Regions from separate parts of the Acetoanaerobium sticklandii genome, predicted to be linked through region 2. Evidence: riboswitches for the same ligand, from Rfam matches in the RefSeq annotation. Region 2 holds a riboswitch; the other holds the start of a gene.
What was found. Region 2 has a riboswitch for lysine ahead of dapA (4-hydroxy-tetrahydrodipicolinate synthase). Riboswitches for the same ligand answer to the same signal wherever they lie in the genome.

Region 1: linked by a shared signal. The riboswitch ahead of kal (3-aminobutyryl-CoA ammonia lyase) and the one ahead of dapA (4-hydroxy-tetrahydrodipicolinate synthase) in region 2 are both predicted to bind lysine.

What each region holds. Positions count from the first base shown of each region.
Region 1 is NC_014614.1:1,535,490-1,548,384, reverse strand. Features, by position in the region: gene CLOST_RS07115 (penicillin-binding transpeptidase domain-containing protein) at 1-89, shown strand, start outside; gene minC (septum site-determining protein MinC) at 159-800, shown strand; partial or broken gene minD (septum site-determining protein MinD) at 829-1,624, shown strand; gene minE (cell division topological specificity factor MinE) at 1,640-1,912, shown strand; gene rodA (rod shape-determining protein RodA) at 1,938-3,044, shown strand; gene mgsA (methylglyoxal synthase) at 3,061-3,453, shown strand; lysine riboswitch at 3,530-3,704, shown strand; gene kal (3-aminobutyryl-CoA ammonia lyase) at 3,768-4,148, shown strand; gene kce (3-keto-5-aminohexanoate cleavage enzyme) at 4,159-4,980, shown strand; gene kdd (L-erythro-3,5-diaminohexanoate dehydrogenase) at 5,075-6,109, shown strand; gene kamA (lysine 2,3-aminomutase) at 6,170-7,414, shown strand; gene kamB (lysine 5,6-aminomutase reactivase subunit KamB) at 7,418-8,440, shown strand; gene kamC (lysine 5,6-aminomutase reactivase ATPase KamC) at 8,433-9,893, shown strand; gene kamD (lysine 5,6-aminomutase subunit alpha) at 9,899-11,449, shown strand; gene kamE (lysine 5,6-aminomutase subunit beta) at 11,474-12,262, shown strand; gene CLOST_RS07045 (TIGR03960 family B12-binding radical SAM protein) at 12,407-12,895, shown strand, end outside.
Region 2 is NC_014614.1:1,954,112-1,967,006, forward strand. Features, by position in the region: gene dapD (2,3,4,5-tetrahydropyridine-2,6-dicarboxylate N-acetyltransferase) at 1-283, opposite strand, end outside; gene dapB (4-hydroxy-tetrahydrodipicolinate reductase) at 381-1,142, opposite strand; gene dapA (4-hydroxy-tetrahydrodipicolinate synthase) at 1,139-2,032, opposite strand; lysine riboswitch at 2,198-2,356, opposite strand; gene CLOST_RS09260 (YbaK/EbsC family protein) at 2,445-2,903, opposite strand; gene CLOST_RS09265 (EAL domain-containing protein) at 2,967-4,742, opposite strand; gene CLOST_RS09270 (GAF domain-containing protein) at 4,891-6,432, opposite strand; gene CLOST_RS09275 (DUF342 domain-containing protein) at 6,444-8,042, opposite strand; gene CLOST_RS09280 (tRNA threonylcarbamoyladenosine dehydratase) at 8,103-8,810, opposite strand; gene CLOST_RS09285 (hypothetical protein) at 8,883-9,458, shown strand; gene CLOST_RS09290 (nucleotidyltransferase) at 9,455-10,687, shown strand; gene CLOST_RS09295 (hypothetical protein) at 10,754-11,203, opposite strand; gene coaD (pantetheine-phosphate adenylyltransferase) at 11,205-11,693, opposite strand; gene rsmD (16S rRNA (guanine(966)-N(2))-methyltransferase RsmD) at 11,686-12,252, opposite strand; gene recG (ATP-dependent DNA helicase RecG) at 12,265-12,895, opposite strand, start outside.

The sequences.
Region 1 (12,895 bases), 420 kb from region 2:
TAATTGCTCAGTATTTTGGAATAAATAATCAAAATGAGGACATTACGACTTCAGAGCAAGAGCAAGTTGATGAGAATAGTACAAATTAACTAAACAATTGATAAAGTTTATAAAGAATAATTTTATAATATAGTATATAATATTTGGAGGACTAGTTGATGAAATCTTTAAAAGATACAATAGAATTTAAGGGTACTAAGGATGGATTCATTATAGTTATAAATAATGAAGCTGACTATGAAGAAGCTAGAAAAAATTTAATTGATAAAATTAATTCTAATTTATTTTTTTTCAAAGGCTCACAATTTTGTGATATTTATGCTACAAATCTAAACGAAAAAGAAAAGCTAGACTTAATCAATTTTTTAAAGGAAAAATATAATATTAATTTTTCAAAAAAAGAAAAAGCCATCATCAACAAGCTCTCTTCAGACACTATGTATTATAATACAAATGGAGAAAAGCCTACAAAATTTATAAAAAATACCATTAGATCTGGAGCTTTTGTAGAATATGAAGGGAATATAGTGGTTTTAGGGGATGTAAACCCAGGAGCGCAATTAATCGCAGATGGGAATATAGTTGTAATGGGAGTGCTTAGAGGGATAGCTCATGCTGGAAGCAAAGGTGATGAATCAGCTTTTGTTTCTGCTATAAAACTTAATCCTATACAACTTAGAATATCTTCAGTAATTGCAATATCTCCAGATGACGATACATATTCTTCAAATAGCTTGCCTCAGATTGCATTTGTACATGATGGACATATAGTTATCGAAAATTACCCTACAAAAATATAAAGATGATTTATTAGAGGAGGCACAAAGTATGTCTAAAGTTATTGTAATAACTTCAGGAAAAGGAGGAGTTGGAAAGACAACTTCTACAGCAAATTTAGGTACAGCTTTAAGTCTAGAAGGCAAAAGAACGATAGTGATTGATGCAGATATTGGACTTAGAAATTTGGATGTAGTTATGGGACTTGAAAATAGAATAGTTTATGATTTAGTTGATATTGTTGAAGAAAGATGCAAATATAAACAAGCAATGATAAAAGATAAAAGATTTGAAAATTTATATTTTAATCCCTGCAGCTCAAACAAGAGACAAGGACTCTGTAAGTCCTGAACAGATGAAAAAACTATGCGATACTTTAAGAGAAGAATTTGATTTCATACTGATTGATTGCCCAGCAGGTATAGAAAATGGATTTAAAAATGCTATTGCAGGTGCTGATGAGGCGATAGTAGTTACAACTCCTGAAGTCTCAGCTGTTAGAGATGCGGATAGAATCATAGGGCTTCTAGAAGCAAGTGAAATACATAATCCTAAACTTATAATTAATAGATTAAAAATTGATATGGTTCAAAGAGGAGATATGATGAATATCGACGATATTCTAGATATTTTGGCCATAGATTTGATTGGTGTAGTTCCTGATGATGAAAATATAGTTATTTCTACAAACAGAGGAGAACCTGCTGTTACAAATCAAAAATCATTAGCGGGGCAAGCATATAGAAATATTGCAAAGAGAATCCAAGGTGAAGAAATACCTTTTATTGACCTAAATTTAAACGAAGGTTTTATGTCAAAATTAAAAAAACTTATTGGACTAAAATAGTGAGGAGGTGCTATCATGCTTGATATCTTTAAGATTTTTTCAAACGACAAAAATTCTAGCAAAAATGTTGCTAAAGAAAGATTAAAGCTTGTCCTGATTCATGATAAGGGAAATTATTCTCCAACTGTTTTAGAAGCATTAAAAGGAGATATTTTACTTGCAATTGAAAAATATATGGAAGTGGACGAGGAACATATCGAAGTTAAGATGATAAAAACTAAGAGCCAAGATAACTCTGAAATGGTTCCAGCTCTTGTTGCAAACATACCTATCAAAAGAATGAAGTAGTCAAGATATTGAATGGAGCATTAATATGGATTTAAAAAAATATAAAGATTTTGACTTTATATTGTTTGTAATTGTTTTATTTCTTTTTAGCATTGGTTTAATTTTAATTTCCAGTGCAACTGGTGTTAATGAAGGTGGAAGCTACAAGAGGCTAATAATTCAAAGCGCATCATATATTATGGGCGTATTCTTTATAGTGTTTTTCATGTTTTTCGATTATAATGATTTTAAAAATTATGAAAAGCAATTGTATATTTTGGGGATAGGACTACTTCTTCTTGTATATATCCCAGGATTAGGAAAAGCACAATTTGGAGCTAGATCTTGGATTGATTTGAAAATAATAGATTTTCAACCTATTGAACTTGTAAAACTCACTTTTATTTTGGGTTATGCAAAATATCTAGAAGAAAGAAAAGATATGTTATATGATTTAAAAGAAATATTTTTAGCTGTTTTATATCCTCTTCCAATTATTATTCTCGTTATGTTGCAACCAGACCTTGGAGGAGCAATAGTTTTTTCTTTTATAATATTTGGGATGCTTTATATCTCAGGATTGAATTTGAAAGTAGTTTTATATGCGATATTGGGTGCGCTTGTCTTCTCTCCAATTATATACAACTATATTCTTAGACCTCATCAAAGAACTAGAATTGATGCTTTTTTAAATCCAGGAGATCCATCTTTTGAAGGAAATTTTCAAGTTATTCAATCGATGATAGCAATCGGTTCAGGAAAAATATTTGGAAAAGGATTATTTAATGGAACTCAAAATCAATATGGATTTTTACCTGTAACAGATAGCGATTTTATTTTTGCTGTTTTAGGTGAAGAATTTGGTTTGATAGGGATGTCAGTTGTTCTAATATTATATTTTGTTTTTTTTAAAAGGCTTTATGCCCTTGCAACTTCAGCTAAAGATTTTTATGGTACTCTTATCATAGTCGGTATTACTTCTATGTTTTTATATCAATTTGTTCAAAATGTAGGAATGACTATGGGAGTAATGCCAGTAACAGGGGTAACATTGCCATTTGTAAGCTATGGAGGGAGTTCTATGCTTACAAGCATGATGGCACTTGCTCTTGTATTTAATGTATCTGTCAAACGAAGGAAAATTAATTTCTAAATTAGGAGTGTATATTATGAACGTAGCATTAATTGCACATGACCATAAAAAAGATATTTTAATTAATTTTGTTCTTGCGTATTCAGAAATATTTAAAAAACATAATTTATTTGCGACAGGAACAACAGGACGATTAATAGAAAAAATGACAGGGTTAAGTGTTCATAAGTTCCTATCAGGTCCTCTTGGAGGAGATCAACAAATAGGTGCTAAAATTGCTGAGAACAATATGGATTTGATTATTTTTTTAAGAGATCCTCTTACAGCTCAGCCGCACGAACCTGATGTACAAGCTTTACTTAGATTATGTGATGTTCACGCAATACCACTTGCTACAAACCTTGCCTCTGCTGAGTTGTTCATAAATGGTTTAAAAAGAGGAGACTTAAATTACAGAGAAATAGATTAATTTTTAAATTTTTTAAATTTTCCTTTATTGACAATTATATAACTAAGGATTATAATCAAAATGAAAATTATAAAAATTCGTAAATAGAGGTGCAACAAGAAGGTAATACAATTATGCTAAGAGTAAGAACACTCGATGAATTGTACTAATGTCTTTGTTGCCGAAGAGACTTATTCGTTCTTGGATATTTCTTTGGTGGTAATGTTCAGCACTTACCATTGCCATGTTAATCATGGAGCGCTATTTACGTCATGCATGTCATGACGTAAATAGCGCTTTTTTAGTTTAATTTATTTTTTAAGGAGGCAATCAAAATGAAATCTGTACTTAAAATTAGAATGAGTGCTCATGACGCTCATTATGGCGGTGGTCTTGTAGATGGGGCGAGAATGCTTCAACTATTCGGAGACGTAGCAACTGAACTACTTATAATGAATGATGGAGACGAAGGACTTTTCAAAGCGTATGACATGGTTGAGTTTATGGCTCCAGTTTTTGCTGGCGATTACATAGAAGTTGAAGGAAGCATCACAGAGCAAGGCAATACATCAAGAAAAATGATTTTTGAAGCAAGAAAAGTAATTGTTCCAAGAACAGATATAAATGATTCAGCATGCGATGTACTTGAGACTCCGATTGTAGTATGTCGTGCTAGTGGTACTTGCGTAGTTCCTAAGGATAAACAAAGAAAGTAGGGATAAAAGAATGGAAAAGTTAATTATAACAGCTGCAATTTGTGGAGCAGAGGTTACAAAAGAACACAACCCAAATGTTCCTTATACAGTGGAGGAAATAGTAAGAGAAGCAAAATCAGCTTATGATGCTGGGGCAAGCGTTATCCACCTTCATGTAAGAGAGGACGATGGTACTCCAACTCAATCAAAAGAAAGATTTAAAATGTGTGTTGATGCGATAAAGGAAGCCTGTCCAGATGCAATAATTCAACCTTCAACTGGTGGAGCTGTAGGAATGACAGATGAAGAAAGGCTTCAACCAGTATTTCTTAAACCAGAGATGGCATCATTAGACTGCGGAACATGTAACTTTGGTGGAGATGAAATCTTTGTAAACACAGAAAATATGATTATAAATTTCTCGAAATATATGATTAAAAATGGTGTAAAACCAGAATGTGAAGTTTTCGATAAGAGTATGATTGATATGGCAATTAGATTAGCTAAAAAAGGTCATATCCAAACTCCAATGCACTTTAATTTCGTTATGGGTGTAAATGGAGGAATAAGCGCAACACCAAGAGATTTAGTATTTTTAATTGGAAGCATTCCAAGTGAATCATCATTTACAGTATCAGCAATGGGAAGAAATCAATTCCCAATGGCAGCGATGGCTATTATTACAGGTGGTCATGTACGAGTTGGATTTGAAGACAACGTTTACATAGAAAAAGGTGTTCCAGCTAAAAGCAACGGCGAGTTAGTTGAAAAAGTCGTAAGATTAGCTAAAGAATTTGGAAGACCAGTAGCTACTCCATCAGAAGCAAGAGAAATACTAGGAATTTCTAAATAGTTTTAAAAATATAAGTATAAAAAGTATAATAAATAAATCTAAATAATATAGTTAATAATAAAATTAATTTATATAACAATTGGAGGGATTTGTAATGAAAGGCTGTAAATATGGAACTCATCGTGTAATTGAACCAAAAGGATCACTACCACAACCTGCACTTAAAATTTCTAATGATATGAACATCTTCAGTAATGAGATACTAATAGATGTACAAGCATTGAATGTTGACTCAGCGAGCTTTACTCAAATTGAAGAAGAAGCTGGTCATGATACAAAGAAAATTGCTGCAAAAATTTTAGAAATCGTTGGAGAAAGAGGTAAAATGCAAAATCCTGTTACTGGTTCAGGAGGAATGCTGATTGGAACTATTGAAAAAATCGGTGAAGATTTAGAAGGCAAAATTGATTTAAAAGTAGGAGATAAAATAGCTACATTAGTATCGCTTTCACTAACTCCACTTCAAATAGACGAAATAATCGATATTAAGCCAGACATAGATAGAGTAGAAATTAAAGGTAAAGCTATATTATTTGAAAGCGGTATATATGCAAAGCTACCAACTGACATGAGCGAAACTTTAGCTCTTGCAGCATTAGATGTAGCTGGAGCACCTGCTCAAACAGCAAAGCTTGTTAAACCTGGAGATTCAGTTCTAATTCTTGGAGCAGCTGGTAAGTCTGGAATGATGTGTTGCTATGAAGCTAAGAAAAGAGTAGGACCAACAGGAAGAGTAGTTGGCCTTGTAAGAAATGAAAAAAGTAAAGCAAAACTATTAGAAATGGGTATAGTTGATGATGTAATAATAGCAAGTGCTCAGCTTCCAGTTGAAGTTTTAGAAACAAGTTTAGCAGCAAATAACGGGAACGAATATGATATATCAATCAACTGCGTAAACGTAGAAAATACAGAAATGTCTTCAATACTTCCAATCAGAAATGGCGGAACAGTATACTTCTTCTCAATGGCAACAAGCTTTACAAAAGCAGCTTTAGGGGCTGAGGGAGTTGGAAAAGACGTTGATATGATAATTGGAAATGGATACACAAAAGGACATGCTGAGATAACTCTTCAAATACTTAGAGAATCAGAAATAGTTAGAACTACATTTGAAAAGATGTATCTATAATTTACTAAGGTATTAGTTTATTGTTTATTATTTATTGTTTATTAACAAGGAGGTCTTGCTATGAGTTTAAAGGATAAGTTTTTTTCACATGTAAGCCAAGAAGATTGGAATGATTGGAAATGGCAAGTAAGAAATCGTATAGAAACTGTTGAAGAACTTAAAAAATATATTCCACTTACTCCAGAAGAAGAAGAAGGGGTAAAAAGATGTCTTGATACATTAAGAATGGCTATTACTCCATACTATCTATCGCTAATTGATGTAGAAAATCCAAATGACCCTGTAAGAAAGCAAGCTGTACCTCTTTCTTTAGAGCTACATAGAGCAGCGTCTGATCAAGAAGACCCACTTCATGAAGATGGAGATTCTCCAGTTCCAGGACTTACACATAGATATCCTGATAGAGTTCTTCTTTTAATGACTGATCAATGTTCAATGTACTGCAGACACTGTACTAGAAGAAGATTCGCTGGTCAAACAGATTCTGCTGTTGATACGAAGCAAATAGATGCTGCGATTGAATATATCAAAAATACTCCACAAGTAAGAGACGTTCTACTTTCAGGAGGAGATGCTCTATTAATCTCAGATGAAAAGCTTGAGTACACAATCAAAAGACTTCGTGAAATACCACACGTTGAGGTTATTCGTATAGGATCAAGAGTACCAGTTGTAATGCCACAAAGAATTACACCAGAACTAGTTTCTATGCTTAAAAAGTATCATCCAGTATGGTTAAATACACACTTCAACCATCCTAATGAAATTACTGAAGAGTCTAAAAGAGCATGTGAGTTACTTGCTGATGCAGGTATTCCTCTTGGAAATCAAAGTGTGCTTCTTGCAGGTGTAAATGATTGCATGCACGTTATGAAAAAACTAGTAAATGATTTAGTTAAAATAAGAGTAAGACCTTACTATATTTATCAATGTGACCTTTCAGTTGGAATTGAGCACTTTAGAACTCCAGTTGCAAAGGGAATAGAAATAATTGAAGGCTTAAGAGGACATACTTCAGGATACTGCGTTCCTACATTTGTTGTGGATGCACCTGGTGGTGGAGGAAAAACTCCAGTTATGCCAAACTATGTTATTTCACAAAATCACAATAAAGTTATTTTACGTAACTTTGAAGGTGTAATTACAACTTACGATGAGCCTGATCATTATACTTTCCACTGTGACTGTGATGTATGCACTGGAAAAACAAATGTTCATAAGGTTGGAGTAGCTGGACTTCTTAATGGAGAGACAGCGACACTTGAACCAGAGGGTTTGGAAAGAAAACAAAGAGGACATCACTAAAAAATGTCAAAAGTAATAAGTAACTCTCGCTCAACAGCAATAATTGGAATGGATAAAAACGTGGGCAAGACTACTGTATTAAATTATATTCTTAGTAAGACTAAGGGCAGTGATGTCCTTGGTCTTACTTCTATTGGAAGAGATGGAGAATCTGTAGATAGAGTTACTCACACGCCTAAGCCTAAGATATATGTAAAAAAGGATACTATACTTGCGACAGCTAAGATATGTATGTTTCAGTCTGATATCACTAAAGAAATTCTTGAATCTACAGGTATAAATACTCCAATGGGAAATATTGTTTTTATTCGTTCTAAAAGTGATGGATATATAGATTTAGCAGGACCATCTACTACTTCACAAATGAAAGAAATCGTAAGTAAGCTAAAAGAATACAAAGCAGATCAAATTTATGTTGATGGTGCTATTTCTAGAATGACTCAATGTTCACCTGCTATTGTTGATTCTGCTGTACTTTGTACTGGAGCTGTACTTGGAAATAATATTAAAACGGTAGTGGAAAAAACTGCTCATGTTGTAAAAATGCTCAGCTTACCAAGACATGAATTAAGTGATGATTTAGGAAAATTAGAATTATTACCAAGTCACAGGGCAGTAATTATAGCTAATGACCAATCCAAAGTGTTCCTTGAAGCGCAGACATCTACTGAGGTTGCTGAAAAAATAGATAGCTTTCTTGATGATAAAATTGAAACAATATATATTAAAGGAGTACTATCTGAAGGTCTTTCTAAAAAACTACTTTCAAAAAAACATAAAAATAAGGCCATAGACGTTGTTGTAGAGGATGGTACTAAAATTTTTATAGGAGTAGATGTTTATAATCAGCTGAAGAGGCACTCAATCAATATATATGTTCAGTACCCTATAAATTTAAAAGAATTATATTATAATCCCACATCTCCTACTGGAGCTAGTTTGGATGATGAAGATTTAAGAAAAGCATTGCAAGAAAGTACGGGACTTAATGCAATTAATGTATTTGGGAGAGATAGTTATGTATAAGCTGAAAAAAGAAGAAATAAGAGATATAGGCTTGAATTTTGTCTTTTCTCAAATGAAAATACTAACTCCTATGGGTAGAAATAGAATTAAAAATCTTGAAATATTTGGAAAAGATAACAAGGAAAAACTATTAGTTGAATTTAGTAATATATCGTATTGTTTAGATAATATAATAAATCGTAAAGAAGTTTACACACAGTTTGCTTCAATTTTAAGCAAAATTAAAGATATTTCTGGAACTATAACCAATTTAAAAAATCAACGAACTTTAGACATTGTTGAACTTTATGAAGTTAAATTATTTTCTTACTATGTAAATTCTTTAATTAAAGCCGTCCATACCAATAATATTTCAATTCAAAATTTTGAACTTGAAAGCCTTAATGATGTATATGCTCTTTTAGATCCTGAAGGTATGAAATTACCAACATTTATGATTTATGACGATTATTGTGAAAATTTAAGTAAAATTAGAAAAGATAAAAAAAGACTTGAGCAGGAAATCAGAAATGAAACAAATAGTGACTTAATTGAAAAAACCTTATCTAAACGACGAGATTTAGTTTATCAAGAAGAGATACGAGAGCAAGAAATAAGAAAAGAGCTTACAAAGAAGCTAGGACACTTTGCTTATATTATTGAAAAAAATATTAATTTAGTTACCTATTTAGATTTGCTTATCGCAAAAGCAAAGCTTGCTAAGGATTATAAGTGTAACTGTCCTAAAATAACGGATACATATGAAATTCATTTGGATAATATGAATAATCCGTATTTTAATAGTATTTTAAAGGAAAAAGGAAGCAGCTATGTTCCCGTTGGTTTAAAGCTTCAAGAAGGAGCGACTGTTATAACTGGAGCAAACATGGGAGGGAAGTCTTTAACACTTAAAACCTTGCTTCTAAATGTTACTTTAGCTCAACTAGGTTTTTTTGTTTTTGCGGATTATGTAAGTCTTCCGGTACTTGACTATATTTATATGATAATGGATGATTTGCAGTCTGTTAATAGAGGCTTAAGTAGTTTTGGCGCTGAAATTAAAGCTTTAGATGAAGCTATAGATTTGTCCCTTAGCGGGAGAGGCCTTATTGTCATGGATGAGCTTGCAAGAGGAACAAATCCACAAGAAGGAAAAGCTATTGTCAATGCAGTAGTGAGATTTTTAAATGATAAAGATACATTTTCCGTGATTAGTACTCACTATGACAGTATTGATTTAAAAGATGTGGTTCAGTATAGAGTACGAGGATTAAAAAATATAGATTTTGATAAGCTATCAGTTAGTAGCATTAGTGAATCATCAAGTAATCATGAGCTACTTCAGCAACTTATGGATTATACTCTAGAAAAATGTGAAGATGAAGCAGTTCCCAAAGATGCTTTAAACATCTGTAAATTTTTGGGTCTTAATCAGGAACTTTATTCTATTATAAAAAAGTATTATGAGGAGTGATATCTGTGGAAAGTAAATTAAATTTGGATTTTAATCTTGTAGAAAAAGCAAGAGCAAAGGCAAAAGCAATTGCAATTGATACACAGGAGTTTATTGAAAAACATACTACAGTTACAGTTGAACGAGCAGTTTGTCGTTTGCTTGGAATAGATGGAGTGGATACTGATGAGGTACCACTTCCTAATATAGTAGTAGATCATATAAAAGAAAACAATGGATTAAATCTTGGGGCAGCAATGTATATAGCAAATGCTGTACTAAATACTGGAAAGACACCTCAAGAAATAGCACAAGCAATATCAGCTGGAGAACTTGATTTAACAAAACTTCCAATGAAGGATTTATTTGAAGTTAAAACTAAAGCTCTTTCTATGGCAAAAGAAACTGTTGAGAAAATAAAAAATAACAGAAGTATAAGAGAATCACGTTTTGAAGAATATGGAGATAAATCAGGACCATTATTATATGTAATAGTTGCAACTGGTAATATATATGAAGATATAACTCAAGCTGTTGCTGCTGCAAAGCAAGGAGCTGATGTTATAGCAGTTATAAGAACTACTGGACAATCTCTGCTTGATTATGTTCCTTATGGAGCAACAACAGAAGGCTTTGGCGGGACTTATGCAACTCAAGAAAACTTTAGACTAATGAGAGAGGCTCTTGATAAGGTTGGAGCTGAGGTTGGAAAATACATTAGACTTTGTAATTACTGTTCTGGTTTATGTATGCCTGAAATTGCTGCTATGGGAGCAATTGAAAGACTAGACGTAATGCTTAATGATGCATTATATGGCATATTATTTAGAGATATTAATATGCAAAGAACTATGATAGACCAAAATTTCTCAAGAATTATAAACGGATTTGCAGGAGTAATAATCAATACGGGAGAAGATAACTACTTAACAACAGCAGATGCTTTTGAAGAAGCTCATACAGTACTAGCTTCTCAATTTATTAATGAGCAATTTGCTTTACTAGCTGGGCTACCAGAAGAGCAAATGGGACTTGGGCATGCTTTTGAAATGGATCCTGAACTAAAAAATGGGTTCCTTTACGAATTATCTCAAGCTCAAATGGCAAGAGAAATTTTCCCAAAAGCTCCTTTAAAATATATGCCTCCTACAAAATTTATGACAGGAAATATATTTAAAGGACATATTCAAGATGCCTTATTTAATATGGTAACAATAATGACTAACCAGAGAATTCATCTTCTTGGAATGCTTACAGAGGCTCTTCATACACCATTTATGTCAGATAGAGCTCTTTCAATTGAAAATGCTCAATATATATTCAATAATATGGAATCTATATCTGAAGAAATTCAGTTTAAAGAAGATGGATTAATACAAAAAAGAGCTGGATTTGTTTTAGAAAAAGCAAATGAACTGCTAGAGGAAATAGAGCAACTTGGCTTGTTTGATACATTAGAAAAAGGTATTTTTGGTGGAGTTAAGAGACCTAAAGACGGTGGAAAAGGTTTAAATGGGGTAGTTAGCAAGGATGAGAATTATTACAACCCATTTGTAGAATTGATGCTTAATAAGTAATTCATTGTATGGGAGGAAATTGAAATGAGCTCAGGTTTATATTCTATGGAAAAAAAGGAATTCGATAAGGTTTTGGATTTAGAAAGAGTTAAGCCTTATGGAGATACTATGAATGATGGAAAGGTGCAGCTTAGCTTTACTTTACCATTAAAAAATAATGAACGTTCGGCAGAAGCGGCAAAGCAAATTGCATTAAAGATGGGACTTGAGGAGCCAAGCGTAGTAATGCAACAGTCTTTAGATGAGGAGTTCACTTTCTTTGTGGTTTATGGAAATTTTGTTCAGTCTGTAAATTACAATGAAATCCATGTTGAAGCTGTAAACTCTGAAATCCTATCTATGGAAGAAACAGATGAATATATAAAAGAAAACATAGGAAGAAAAATTGTTGTTGTAGGTGCAAGTACAGGAACAGATGCGCATACAGTAGGAATAGATGCGATAATGAATATGAAGGGCTACGCAGGACATTACGGGCTTGAAAGATATGAAATGATAGATGCATATAATCTAGGAAGCCAAGTTGCCAATGAAGACTTCATAAAGAAAGCAGTTGAACTTGAAGCCGATGTACTTTTGGTTTCACAAACAGTAACTCAAAAGAATGTACATATTCAAAATATGACACATTTAATTGAACTATTAGAAGCAGAAGGACTTAGAGACAGATTTGTACTTCTTTGCGGAGGGCCTAGAATAAATAATGAAATAGCAAAGGAATTGGGTTATGATGCAGGTTTTGGACCTGGAAGATTTGCTGATGATGTAGCTACTTTTGCAGTAAAGACTTTAAATGATAGAATGAATAGCTAACTCTTTAATTTTAAGCCGATATATCTTTGGGTATATCGGTTTTTACTATCTTACTAGATATTTAGTCTATAGACAGTTTTTATAAAGTTAAGGTATAATGAAAAGCTGTAGTTAAATTATATTTCTTGAATTTAGGAGGGAAAAATGTCTATAAATTATAGAAGATTATTTGATAAGGTTGAAAAACCAGGAAGATATATAGGAAAAGAACTAAATAGTGTAATGAAAAACACTGATGATATAGATGTAAGGTATGTTTTTGCATTTCCGGATTTATATGAAATAGGGATGAGCCATTTAGGAATGCATATTCTTTATGGTGTATTAAATAGCATAGATGGAGTTTGGTGTGAACGTGTATTTTCAGTAGCTACTGATATGGAAGAAAGGCTTAGAGCTAATAATTTACCTTTGTTTTCTTTAGAGTCAAGAACTCCACTTCATGAATTTGATTTCATAGGATTTACTCTTCAGTATGAGCTTTCATATACAAATATACTAAATATTATGCAGCTAGGCAAAATTCCTCTTCGCTCTTCTGACAGAGACGAAAACCATCCAATCGTTATGATGGGGGGGCCATGCGCATATAATCCAGAACCTCTTGCTGATTTTGCTGACATGATTCTTCTT
Region 2 (12,895 bases):
CATCAAATTTTGTATAGTCTGACATAGGAATAGCGGAATTTCTTCTATCATTTTCTATATAATAAAACTCGATTTGGTTTTTATTTAGCTCCAAAAATTTATTTATTTCATCAGCTTCTCCAAATAAAATTCTCGATTTTCCTTCTCCAAAAACCATTAATTCATTAATGGCTTCATAATTTAGGTCTCCCTTAACATATAGCTTTACCGGAGTGGTTTTCTTAGCTTCCTTTATAAATCTAGCAATTTCATATGCATCTGTTAGTTTAGTTTCGTTAGTCATAATGTTTTTTATGATAAATTAATTATCATAATCTCCTTTTTATTATTTACGTAATTTATGGTCTACGTATAAAACCATATATTTTTGTTTTTAATTTTTAAATTTCAAACATATCTTGCATGCAGTACATTCCTTTTTCTTTCATATAAAGCCATTTTGCAGCATCAATAGCTCCATCTGCAAACAAATCCTTAGAAAGTGCCGTGTGCTTTATCTCAATTATATCACTGCTTCCTGCAAATATAACTTCATGTTCACCAAAGATATTTCCTCCTCTAACTGCATGTATCCCTATTTCATTTGTCGTCCTAGGATTGGTTCTTCCTTGTCTTCCATTTACAAAGTTTTTTGGGGTGGATATACCAGAATTTACTGCATCAGCTAAAATATATGCAGTACCACTAGGTGCATCTACTTTCTTATTGTGATGCTTTTCAATTATTTCAATATCATAGCTTCGCTCATCTAGTAATTTTGAATATTTTTCTAAAATTGTCTTTACTAAATTTATTCCAAAAGACATATTTGCAGAATATAAAATAGCAATATCTGAGCTATAGCTGTGTATTTTTTCAATTTGAGCTGCATCGTAACCTGTAGTTGCAAGAACAAGACTAATCCCATGCTCCTTAGCAAATAACAATAATTCATCAAGACATGAGTGATGAGAAAAATCTATGATTAAATCAGGATAAATATTTGAATCAGCAGGCTTTTCAAAAACCTTACATTTATTTTCATAAAGTTCTGGTCTAGCATCTATTCCCATCACTAGGGTAAACATATTATCTTCACTTATTTTTTTTGATAGGATCTGGCCCATGCTTCCATTTATTCCTGAAATTCCTATGTTAATCAAGCGCTCACCCCCATAGACTGATTAAAATTTTTAATACTTTTAATTAATAGCTCTCTATTGCTATCACTTATTGGAATAAGTGGAAGTCTAAGCTCTCCATTTATTTTCCCCATAATCTCTAACGCTGCTTTTACAGGAATTGGATTTGTTTCAATAAAAAGTGCATTTATTATATCTAGCATATCAAGTTGGAGCTTAGTAGCTTCCTGAGTCATTCCATTAAAGTATAATTCACATATTTGGTGTGTTTCATCTGGAAGTATGTTTGCAACTACTGATATCACACCTACTCCACCAAGCGATAATACTGGAAGTATTTGGTCGTCATTTCCAGAGTAAATGTCAAATCCATCAGGGCAAAGTCTAGCAATTTTTGCTATCTGGCTTAAATCCCCACTTGCTTCTTTGATTGCAACTATGTTTTTATGAGTGGCTAGCTCTTTTACAGTCTCCGGCTGAATGTTTAGACCTGTTCTAGATGGTACATTGTATAAAATTATCGGTATATTAACTTGATCAGCTATTGCAAAGTAGTGTGCAACTAGACCTCTTTGAGTAGTTTTATTGTAGTAAGGAGTCACAAGCAATAAGGCATCAGCTCCTATCCCTTCTGCAAATAAGCTCATCTCTATTGCTTCTTGGGTATTGTTGCCTCCAGTTCCTGCTATTACTGGTACTCTTCCTGATACTTTTTTTATGGTAAATGCTATCACATCTTTTTTCTCATCTTTTGAAAGTGTACATGATTCTCCTGTAGTTCCACAAACTACTATAGCATCTGTTTTAGCTTCTAGATGCCATTCTATTAATTTTTCTAATGCTTTATAATCAACCTGATTGTTAATAAATGGGGTAACTAAAGCTACTGCACTTCCTGTAAAAATACTCATACATATCATCCTCTCAAAAGTAAGTTTTAACAATATCAATATCAGACTTAAATACTAAAGATATTAACACCTAACTTAATTTCGTATAAAAAAATAGCCGTGAGCAAAAGGCTCACGACTATTATATATATGCGCACAGAAATATAAAAGTTCCCTTTTGCCCCAACACTATAAAGCGCAATATTATGAGATTGGGCAATCTCATAATAACAGTACTATGTCTATTAAACATAGTCCCAGCACAGCTATTTCTAGCTTATGCTTCGGCGGTTGCCCCTTTCCTAATTAAAGTACTCTTAGCTAACCGCAGCCTCTTTAAAGTATTGTACGTATTCAATTTTTATTTAAAATTCTTAGGTATTTTTAAAATAGTAACATAAAGCAATATAAAACGTCAAGAAATTATTCAAAATTATTTTGAAACTGATATCCAAGTTGCATTTGTTATATCTTTAAGATTATCTGGAGCAATTTTTATTGAGGTATTTGCAGAACCTGCAGCTGGGAATACAAAATCAAAGCGTTTTAATGATTCATCTAAGTAAACATCAAAATTTTCTTTTAACCCAAAAGGACAAACTCCTCCAACTGGATGACCTGTTATCTCTGGTACCTCGTCACCTTTTAAAAACTGAATTTTTTCTTTAAATTCATCTTTAAATTTCTTATTATCTAACTTTGCATCTCCTGCTGTGACAATAATTATGTATCTTTCCTTCAACCGAAGAGCCATACTCTTGGCAATCATTGCCGGCTCTACGTTATGAGCTTTGGCTGCTAATTCAACAGTAGCAGTACTCTCCTCAAGTTCATATATTTTATAATCTAGATTTTTACTTTTAAAAAATTCTCTTACGCTTTGGACTGACATGGAATTTTCCCCCTTAAGCCTTTTGTAATTTTAATAATCCTAAAAAATATGTAATAGCATAAGCTATGCTATTACATATGATAAGTTTGAATCATAAATTTTATCCGCTTCATTTATTTCTATTGGTTTTCCAAAAAGATATCCCTGAATATAATCACATTTTCCTACTCTAAGTCTTCTATATTGCTCTAAATCTTCAATGCCTTCTGCAATTACTTCCAGTTCAAGACTATGTGCTAGTGAAATCAAACTATCCATAACTTTAATATTTGTAAGCTCCAGAAATTTATCACTTAATGATTTATCTAATTTAATTTTATCCACAGGTATGAAAGTCAAATAACTCAGAGATGAGTACCCAGTTCCAAAATCGTCCAGAGCTATTTTTACTCCAACCTGCTTTAATTCATTTAGAAATTCAATTGTTCTTTCAGTTTTTTCTAGCAAGATGCTTTCTGTAATTTCAATTTCTATGAACTCAGGAGGTATCTCATATTTTTCAAGACCTGCCCTAAGAAACTCTATGTATCCAGTGTCCATTATTTGTTTTGTTGATAAATTAATAGATATTGGTTTTAGATTAATATGTCTTTCTTTCCAGTCATATAACTGCAAAATAGCTTCATTTGTAACCCATCTACCAACTTCAATTATAAGACCTGATTCTTCTGCTATAGGTATAAACACAGCAGGGGATAGAGTATCATTTTTAAATCTAAGTAGGGCCTCAAAACCATATATTGAAAGAGAATCAACTTTAATTTGGGGTTGGTAATGGAGAACAAACCCATCATTTTTTAAGGCTTCTCTAATTTTGGTTTCAATTTTCACTTTTTCTTTTATAGATTCAATCATTTCACAATCAAAGAATTTGTAATGATTTCTTCCAGTTGCTTTTACTTGATACATAGCTGTATCTGCATTCATTATAAGCTCATTTATATCCGAGCTATCCTTTGGATAAAATGTTATTCCCATACTAAAATCTACATTTATTTTATTATTGTTCAGCAAGAATGGCTCATCAAAAATATCATTGATAGATTTTGCAAGATTTTCTACTGATTCCTTATCAGTATCACTTATTAGAATTAAAAACTCGTCTCCTCCAAATCTAGATATAAAGGCATTAGCTCCAAGAAGTAGCTTTAATCTATACGCAACTCTATTAAGGAGCTCATCTCCATGTACATGTCCTAGAGTATCGTTTATGGCTTTAAAATTATCTATATCAAGAAAAATAATTGCGCCTTCCTTTTTAGATTCCAGTTCACTGCTTAATCTTTCCATAAAACTTCTTCTATTTGGAAGATTAGTAAGCTCATCATTATAAGCCATATGTTCTATATGACTTTTTAATTTTTCTAGCTCCTGACTATATTGCTCAATTTCAGAGTATTTAGTTTCAAGCTCAATTTGAGATGCTCTAAGTTGCTCGTACGCAGCCATAATTTCATCATTAGAGCTCATTAATGCTTCTTCATTATCTTTTATCTTATGAAATAATTCTTCTGTTTTGTTTAAGATAGCATTTATTGCAAGTGAAATACTATAAAAAACATCTTTTCTATGTATTGGAAGCCTATAAGATAAATTATTGCTTAAATCTATCTTATTGATACCATGCTCAAGTCTTTTTATCGGAGTTATTATATTTTTGTTTTGGCTCCATAAAAATGTTACTATTGCAAGGATGCTTATGAAAAAAGCTATCATGATATTATTGTAAACATAGGTTAATATATTTCCAACAAAAATGGCTATAGCAGTAATCATAAGAGGCAATACCATTACTTTAAAGTGATTTATATTATGTTTATTGTATCCTCTTTTTTTCATCAAAGCTCTCCTAAAAATATAATTTATATTAATAATTATTATATGCATAATAATATTATTATACTATTTATACCTCAAAAGTACAAAAAAAGATATTCAAAAATAGAATATCTTTTTAAATATAATTTATATTTTTAATAAAAAAATACTAATTTTTAAATTTCCTTAATTCAATAAATTGTTTTATTACTGGAGTAATACTGCTAGTTAAAGTTTCGAATATTACAATATGGCTTTCTTCCATAATTCCCTCTAATTTCGTAATAACCAAGTAACCTAATATGGTATCTTCTGTCATATCTACATAATCTGATTTAATAGGAAGTAAAATCACACAGTTTGATTCTGCCGCATCTTCTTCACTAATGCTAATAAAATCCTCTGTACTTCTCGAATTTTGACTGTAAAATACTTCATCATAGCTTTCGCTAAATATATGTGGTTTAATACTTATTTCATCAGATTTGTACCCAATTGATTTAACCAAAAGTCCCTCATAATCTTTTAATATAATTGCAACTTGTTTTACCTTATATCCCACATTTAAAGTCTTTAGAGTTATATCCAATAATTCCTCTAATTCTAAGCAAGAATTTATATTTCTAATCATTGCATTTAATTTTTTTATATTTTTTAGCTGAACAGCTGTAGCACGTTCTCTTTCTTTAATTTCTGCGACATGATTTGCATTTTTTAAAGCAAGATAAACAGTTTTTCCAACATTTTCTATTTGATTCATGGTGGAACTATCATAAACAGCTCCACTGACTGGCTCTCCAACAGTTATAAACCCCATTATAGGATTTTTTCCTATCATGATTACATATTTTGCTGGAATTTTTTTCAATCGCTCTGGATTTTCGAATATAATTCTCAGTTCATGCATATCTTTTTCTAAATCAAATACTGATTTTTGCATCTCAATTTCATTAGTTAAAAGCTCATATTCATCATAATAATTTTGGAAATTTATGATGTCACTATATCCCTTTGTTATAAATTTGTCTCGAATTGAATCATATAATATTAGTGATGTTACGCTACTTGAAGTAAGCTCACGGACTACATCTATACATAAATTATAAAGCTTCTCGATATCTGTTTCTGCTAAAAGTATTTTAGTAGTTTGATTTATAGAAAACTGTTGAAATAATTCCTTATCCATATTTTTTGCCAATTTCTTATAGTCTCGATATAAAAGTGTATTTGAAAGAGCCAAATTTAGCAAGGTTTTCATTCCCTCTAGATATTCCATACTGAGTACACTCGAGTGAGTACTATCATTGTAAGAAAAACCATCTGATATTATAAACCCATATAGCTTGTCCTTAACAATCATAGGCACAATCAGCTCTGGTTCAAAATAGTCAATGAAAGCTTCATCAAAATATTTCTCAAAATTATCATATAAAATTCTTCCATGCAAAGTTGCAAGATTATTTGTTTTTGCTGTTTTTTTATGTTCTTTAATATTGATACCGCATTTGTATCCTATCTGATTCATGAGCTTATAGTTATCTTCATCTAAATAATATATAGCTGATGCTCTTAACCCCAAGGTGTCATGAAAAAATTCATATCCGTAAGAGAGTATCTGTTCTAAACTTAAAAATTGAGAAAAATAATCTACAGAGGTTAGAATTTTTTCCATATTATAGATGCATTTATTTTGACTCGTGCATGTATCCATATATTGCTCCTTTATATTTGCGTTAGGTGAAGGCTATTATCTTTGACATAAAATGAGCCTGCCATAGTCTTACTTATAACCTTTTGAAGATTCTTAATATCTAGAACAGTTTTAGGATATGCGCTTCCAAGTATTTTTACTTCTCCTTCGCCTTTTGTTCTTAAGAATTCTTCTAGCTTCTTAAAATCATAATTTAGTTTATTGATGTCATCAATTAGATTTTCATAAGTTAAAAGCATCCCTTTATAGGTAAATTCTTCTTTTTCAGATAGATTATCTTGATTTAATTCAAGAATTTCAAGCTCTCTTTTTAAACGATTGGCTTTTGCAATAGTCTCATTGAAATTTACTTTTATTACATTCAGCTCTTCATTTACTTTATTTCTGTCAAATCCCTTAACTTGAATTTTAGTAGCTTTCTCCATTGAGTTCCCAAAAGTATTTGCAGATACAAGATGCTTGGCTTGAATATCTCCTCCTACAATCTTTCCTTTATCTGGAGATAAAATAACTTTATCCCCTTTTAATATACTTTCAAAAGCATATAAACCTATGTTAATTTCACCTTTTGCTTCTATTTCAGCTTCATTCACATATTTTACATACACATTTCTACCTGCTATGAGCTTTGCTTTTTTCTTTCCATTCACTCCGCCTAGTATAGATATATCTCCATTAACAGAATGTATTGTTCCTACAGCTCCTATTCCCATTTTTCCTTTTATGAAAATATCTTTAGTCGCTCTTACAGAAAATAAATCTTCAACTACTCCATTAATTGTAACATATCCATCAAAATCTATATTTCCAGTGGAATAGCCCACATTTTCGTCTATCACTAAATGATTGTGTACTCCAATTTTACCTTGTTCAAACTTTACAGCACCATCAAATTTTGCAACGAGATTTATTTTCCCTTCTTCCAACACCTCATCTACTGATTTAGCATCGAACTTCAGCATATAATCTCTTCCTGGTTTTGCTAATACAGTTTTTCCAGAAACTGTCTTGCCTGGTTGGCCTAATGTAGGTAGTATCTTTTCCCCTAGCCACCCTCCTCTTTCAACCTTATCTATCAAATTCATCTCATAGTTATCTACTTTTCCGTCGCTTTTTATCGTAGGTTTTTTTTCACTTAGCTGGAAATATTTTACCTTTGCGTCTTTTCCACTAACCGGTTCTATCCCCTTTGCTACAAGAACTTTAGCAAAAGATTCCATATCCTGCGAAATACTATCTAAATTTATTCCTTCTCTAATGCCCTCTTCATTTAATGCAGAGATGATGTCTGTCTTAATTTTATTTAAATCTAAGCTTTCAAGCTCGCTTTGGGTCATATTTATATCTATGTATGCATACATTTCATCCTTTGATGTGCTCACAGCAAACTTAGGCTTATAGTCTCCTATACATACACTTACATTCGGATTATCAAAAGCTTTTTTTAATGAAATAAAATTAGATATCTTGATTCTAGGAAAATCTCTACATATAGAATCTAAATAATTCAGTGGAATAGAATGGTTTTTTACAATCAACCACACTTCACTTTTATCATTTGTTTCTTGTAAGAATACACATACATTATTATCTTCAAATATGGTAGTCATAGAATTTATTCCTCTCAAAAAATATAGTTAAACTTATTTTACCACAATATTCTAAAAAAATCATTCAACTAATAGATTTTGGATAACTTTAGAAGCCATAATCAGTCCTGCAACAGATGGTACAAATCCTGTAGAGCCTGGAACTACTTTTTTACTCTCACTGTTTAAGGTAATAACTGGCTTTAGTGGCTGCTCTTCAGAAAACACAGTCAGTAGGTTTTTAACATTTCGAGCCTTTAATTCTTTTCTTAGTACCTTTGCAAGTGGGCACATATGAGTTTTGTATATATCTTCAATTTTTATTTTTGTAGGATCAATTTTATTACCCATTCCCATAGATGAAATAATAGGTATATTTCTAGTCTTAGCTTCTACTATCAAATCTATTTTCGAAGTAATAATATCTATTGCGTCAACAATGTAGTCGTAATCTTCTATAAAAAATTCTTCTCTATTTTCGGGCAGATATTTTTTATCTAGTACGATTACAGTGCAATCACGGTTTATATCTTCAATTCTTTTTTTCATTACATCTGCCTTTTTTTTTCCAATAGTGGATGAAAGTGCAGGAATTTGTCTATTTATATTTGTAATATCCACATCATCAAAATCAACTAAGGTTATTTTTCCTACATTGCTTCGAGCAATAGCTTCTGCTGCGTAGCTTCCTACTCCACCTATGCCAAAAATAGCCACATGTTTATTAGCTAATAAATCCACTTTTTCTTCTCCAAAAAGTAATCCTAATCTTTGAAATTCTTTTTTCATTTTTTCACCTCGCCCTATATTATACTATACAAATTACGATATAATATATAGATAAGTTAGTGGAGGTGTAAAATGAGAATTTCTAGAGTAAACAGAAGTAGAGTAAGCGATATTTTAGTATCTCGTCAAACTGTTGTAAGCAGTGTAAATAGTGTGGAAAAATCTGCTCCCTCATTTGAAATTCAAAATAGCACCTTTAATTTTTCCGATAACTTTTGGCTTTCAAAAGAGCAATTTTATGATCATTTAGAAAAAATGCACTCTGAATCAGAGCACTACTCTGAATACAGCTTGAAGCAAGATGAGTATAAATCTTCAAAAGAACTACCTAATTCTCCTAAGGACGAAATCCTATCCTTTGTAAATACTGTTTTGGAAAAATATAATCAGCTAATAGACCATATAGCAAAAGTGGATTTAGCAAAAAATCAAAATAATATTTCTAAAATTCTAAGGGTAATAACTTCTCATAATAGACCCCTTTCAAACTTAGGAATAGTTTCTGGAAGAAACTATCATTTGATTATAAACGAAGATAAATTTTTGCAAACTGCATCAAAAAGTCCTCATCATCTAAAACTATTGTTAGACCCAGAAAAAGGTATCCTTAGAAAAATTCACGACAGTATCAAGGATGTGATTTCATGATAACGACAGCATTTATAGTAGAATACAACCCTTTTCACAATGGACATAAGCTTCATCTTGAAAAATCCAAACAAATAACTAATGCCACCCATTGTATAGGTATAATGAGTGGCAATTTTATTCAAAGAGGAGGCCCAGCTCTTTTTGATAAATGGCATAGAGCTGCTTTAGCTGTGAAAAACGGAGTGGATTTAGTAATTGAATTGCCAGTTTTATTCGCTTCACAGTCTTCAGAAATATTTGCAAAAGGGAGCATTTCAATACTTAATCAGCTTAATATGGTAGATAATTTAGTCTTTGGGAGCGAATCAAACGATGTAGAAAGCTTATTGATGGCATCTGAGCTTCTTGCAAATGAAAGCGAGCTTCTAAGTAATTCAATAAAAGAAAACCTAAAATTAGGAATACCTTATCCAAAAGCTAGAGAAAATGCTTTGAAAGCAATATCAAAAGTGGATTTGAGCACTACCTCCAACGATATTTTGGGGCTTGAATATACTAAGCAGCTTATATTACAAAAAAGCTCAATAACGCCCCACACTATTAAACGTACTGGAAGCACCTATAATAGTATAGATTTAGTAGGGCAAATTTGCAGTGCAACAGCAATCAGGGAACAGCTTAAAACAACTCTGGATATTAATTTGCAGAATTTTGTTCCTCTACCCACCTATGCTATGATTGATGAACTTGTTAAGCTAGATAAAATAATTCACGATGAAAGTTTTTTTGAATTTATACGTTATAATATTATTTGCAATTTAGATAGATTAAGCGATATATTTGACGTAAATGAAGGACTCCACAATAAAATTTATAAAGAGGCTCTTACTTCTTCTACCTTGGATGAGCTTGCAAGCTCTATTAAAAGCAAAAGATTTACTTACACGAGAATTAAGAGGATTTTATTTAATATTTTGCTAGAAATAACTAAGACTGATATGAATATTATAATAAATACCACTTCTCCAGCTCCATATGTTAGAGTTTTGGCTTTTAATCAGAAAGGAACTGAGCTTCTTAATCTCATGAAGAAAACTAGCTCTATTCCTATTATAAATAAGGTTTCAGCCTTTACCCCCGAAACTGAGCTTCAAAGAATTAGTTTTAACTACGATACTAAAGCTACTAGAATTTATAATTTAATTAACAGAACTAGCAAAAAAGCTTTTGACTTAGGTTCTAATTTAGATCAAGATTATTATAAATCTCCTGTCTTTATAAAATAGAAGCCGTATTTTAGCAACAAAAAAAGATTTTATCTTTAGCCTAGGCTTGATAAAATCTTTTTCATTTTATAAATCAAATTCTCTTAATTCTTGCATATTTTTTTGTAGTCTGCTATTTAACTTTCCTAAATCTGTATCTAGCTTTTTAAGTACTTCAATTGCATACTCTCTAGACCCATCCTTTAAGTCTTTAGCTTTGTTTTCAGCTTTTTCAATGATTTCTTTAGCATTTTCTTGAGCTTTTTTAGTGATTTCACTATCAGCAACTTTCTGCTTTATGTAATCCTCAGTGTCCTTAATCATCTTTTCTGCTTCTTCTTTTGCATCATCGATGATCCTTTGTCTTTCTGTATTAATCCATTCAGCCTGCTTTACTTCATCTGGAAGACTAATACGTACATCACGAAGAATCTCCAGTGCCTTACTTTTATCAATCATTACCTTATTTCCAAAAGGTAGCTTAGAGCCTTCCTCAATTATATCCTCGAGAAGTTCCAAAAGATTTAATACCTCCACTTTACTCCCCCCTACTCAACTTTTGCTTCATCTTTATTATAGCATAATCTGGTATAAGTCCATCAATTTTTCCGCCAAATTTCGCAACTTCCTTTACTAGACTTGAGCTTAAATATGAATATTGCTCACTCGTAGTAAAAAAGACTGTTTCAGTTTCATCATATAGTTGTCTATTCATCTGAGCCATTTGTAGCTCAAATTCAAAATCTGAAATAGCTCTTAAGCCCCTCACTATTGCTGATAATTGCTTTTCTTTGCAATAATCCACAAGTAACCCTGAAAAACTATCAAAGCTTACATTATCTAGATTATCTATACTGTGTTTTAATATATCTAGTCTCTCATCAAGAGTGAACATACTTTTTTTACTGTCATTTACTAAAACAGCAACTATCAGATGATCGAAAACCTTTGACGCTCTTTTTATAACATCAATATGCCCATTTGTTATAGGGTCAAAACTCCCTGGATATACTGCTATTTTAGCCATTATGTTCAGTCCTCTCGTAAAACGATAATTTGGTTATTGAATATTTTTTTTCTCTAGTTTTATTTAGTTTTCCTATATTTTCAGATATAGAGTCATCAATATCTGTTTCTGCAATCAAAAGCCCTCCACTGCTCAATAAATCGAGCTGAGATATTTTCTCAATGATTTTATCTATATCTAGAAATCCGTAAGGTGGATCCATAAAAATATAGTCCAATTTTATTCCTTTGTTTGCAAGCGAATTTAATGCCTCAAATGCGTCTGCTTTTAGTATTTTATATTTTGTAGAATCAAATTTACAAGACTCTATATTTTTTTGTGTGAGCTCAATAGAGCTAGAATCTCTATCTACAAAATAAACTTTATCTGCATCTCTAGAGATTGCTTCAATTCCTATAGCTCCACTTCCACAAAATAAATCTAAAAAGCTACAATCTCTAATTTCGAAGCCGATAATATTAAACAGTGATTCCTTTACTCTATCTAGAGTAGGTCTTATCTTATCCGTTTGAGGAGATAGTAACTTCTTTCCTCTTGCCTTCCCAGCTATAACTCTCATATATCCACTCCATTAACCCATAAATTTATTAAATCGTTTATCTAATTCTATTTTTATAGCCTTGTTTTCTTCATTTTTCAATTCTGGATCTTCGCTCATTACCTCATCTGCAAAATCCTTGGCAAGATTAAGAATTGAAATATGTTTCGAAATATCTGCTAGCTTAAAATTGTCTAATCCATGCTGTCTTGTTCCAAAATATTCTCCAGGTCCTCTGAGTTCTAAATCCTTTTGTGATATTTCAAAACCATCATTGCTATTTTGCATAATTTTCATTCTCTGCTCTATATATTTATTCTTACCCTCATATAGTAGTACACAGTAAGATTGATATTCTCCTCTTCCAACTCTGCCTCTTAGCTGATGAAGCTGTGACAATCCAAACCTCTGAGCATCTTGAATTATCATAACAGATGAGTTTGGCACATTCACTCCGACTTCTATAACTGTAGTTGATATGAGTATATCTATTCTTCCACTTGAAAACGCATCCATTATTTCCTGTTTTTCTTGAGCTTTCATCTTCCCGTGCAAAAGTGCTAGCTTATATCCTTTAAATACCGATTCTGATAGCTTCTCAAACAATTCATTTGCTGCTTGAATATCCAAATTTTCACTTTCTTCTATTAGTGGACACACTATA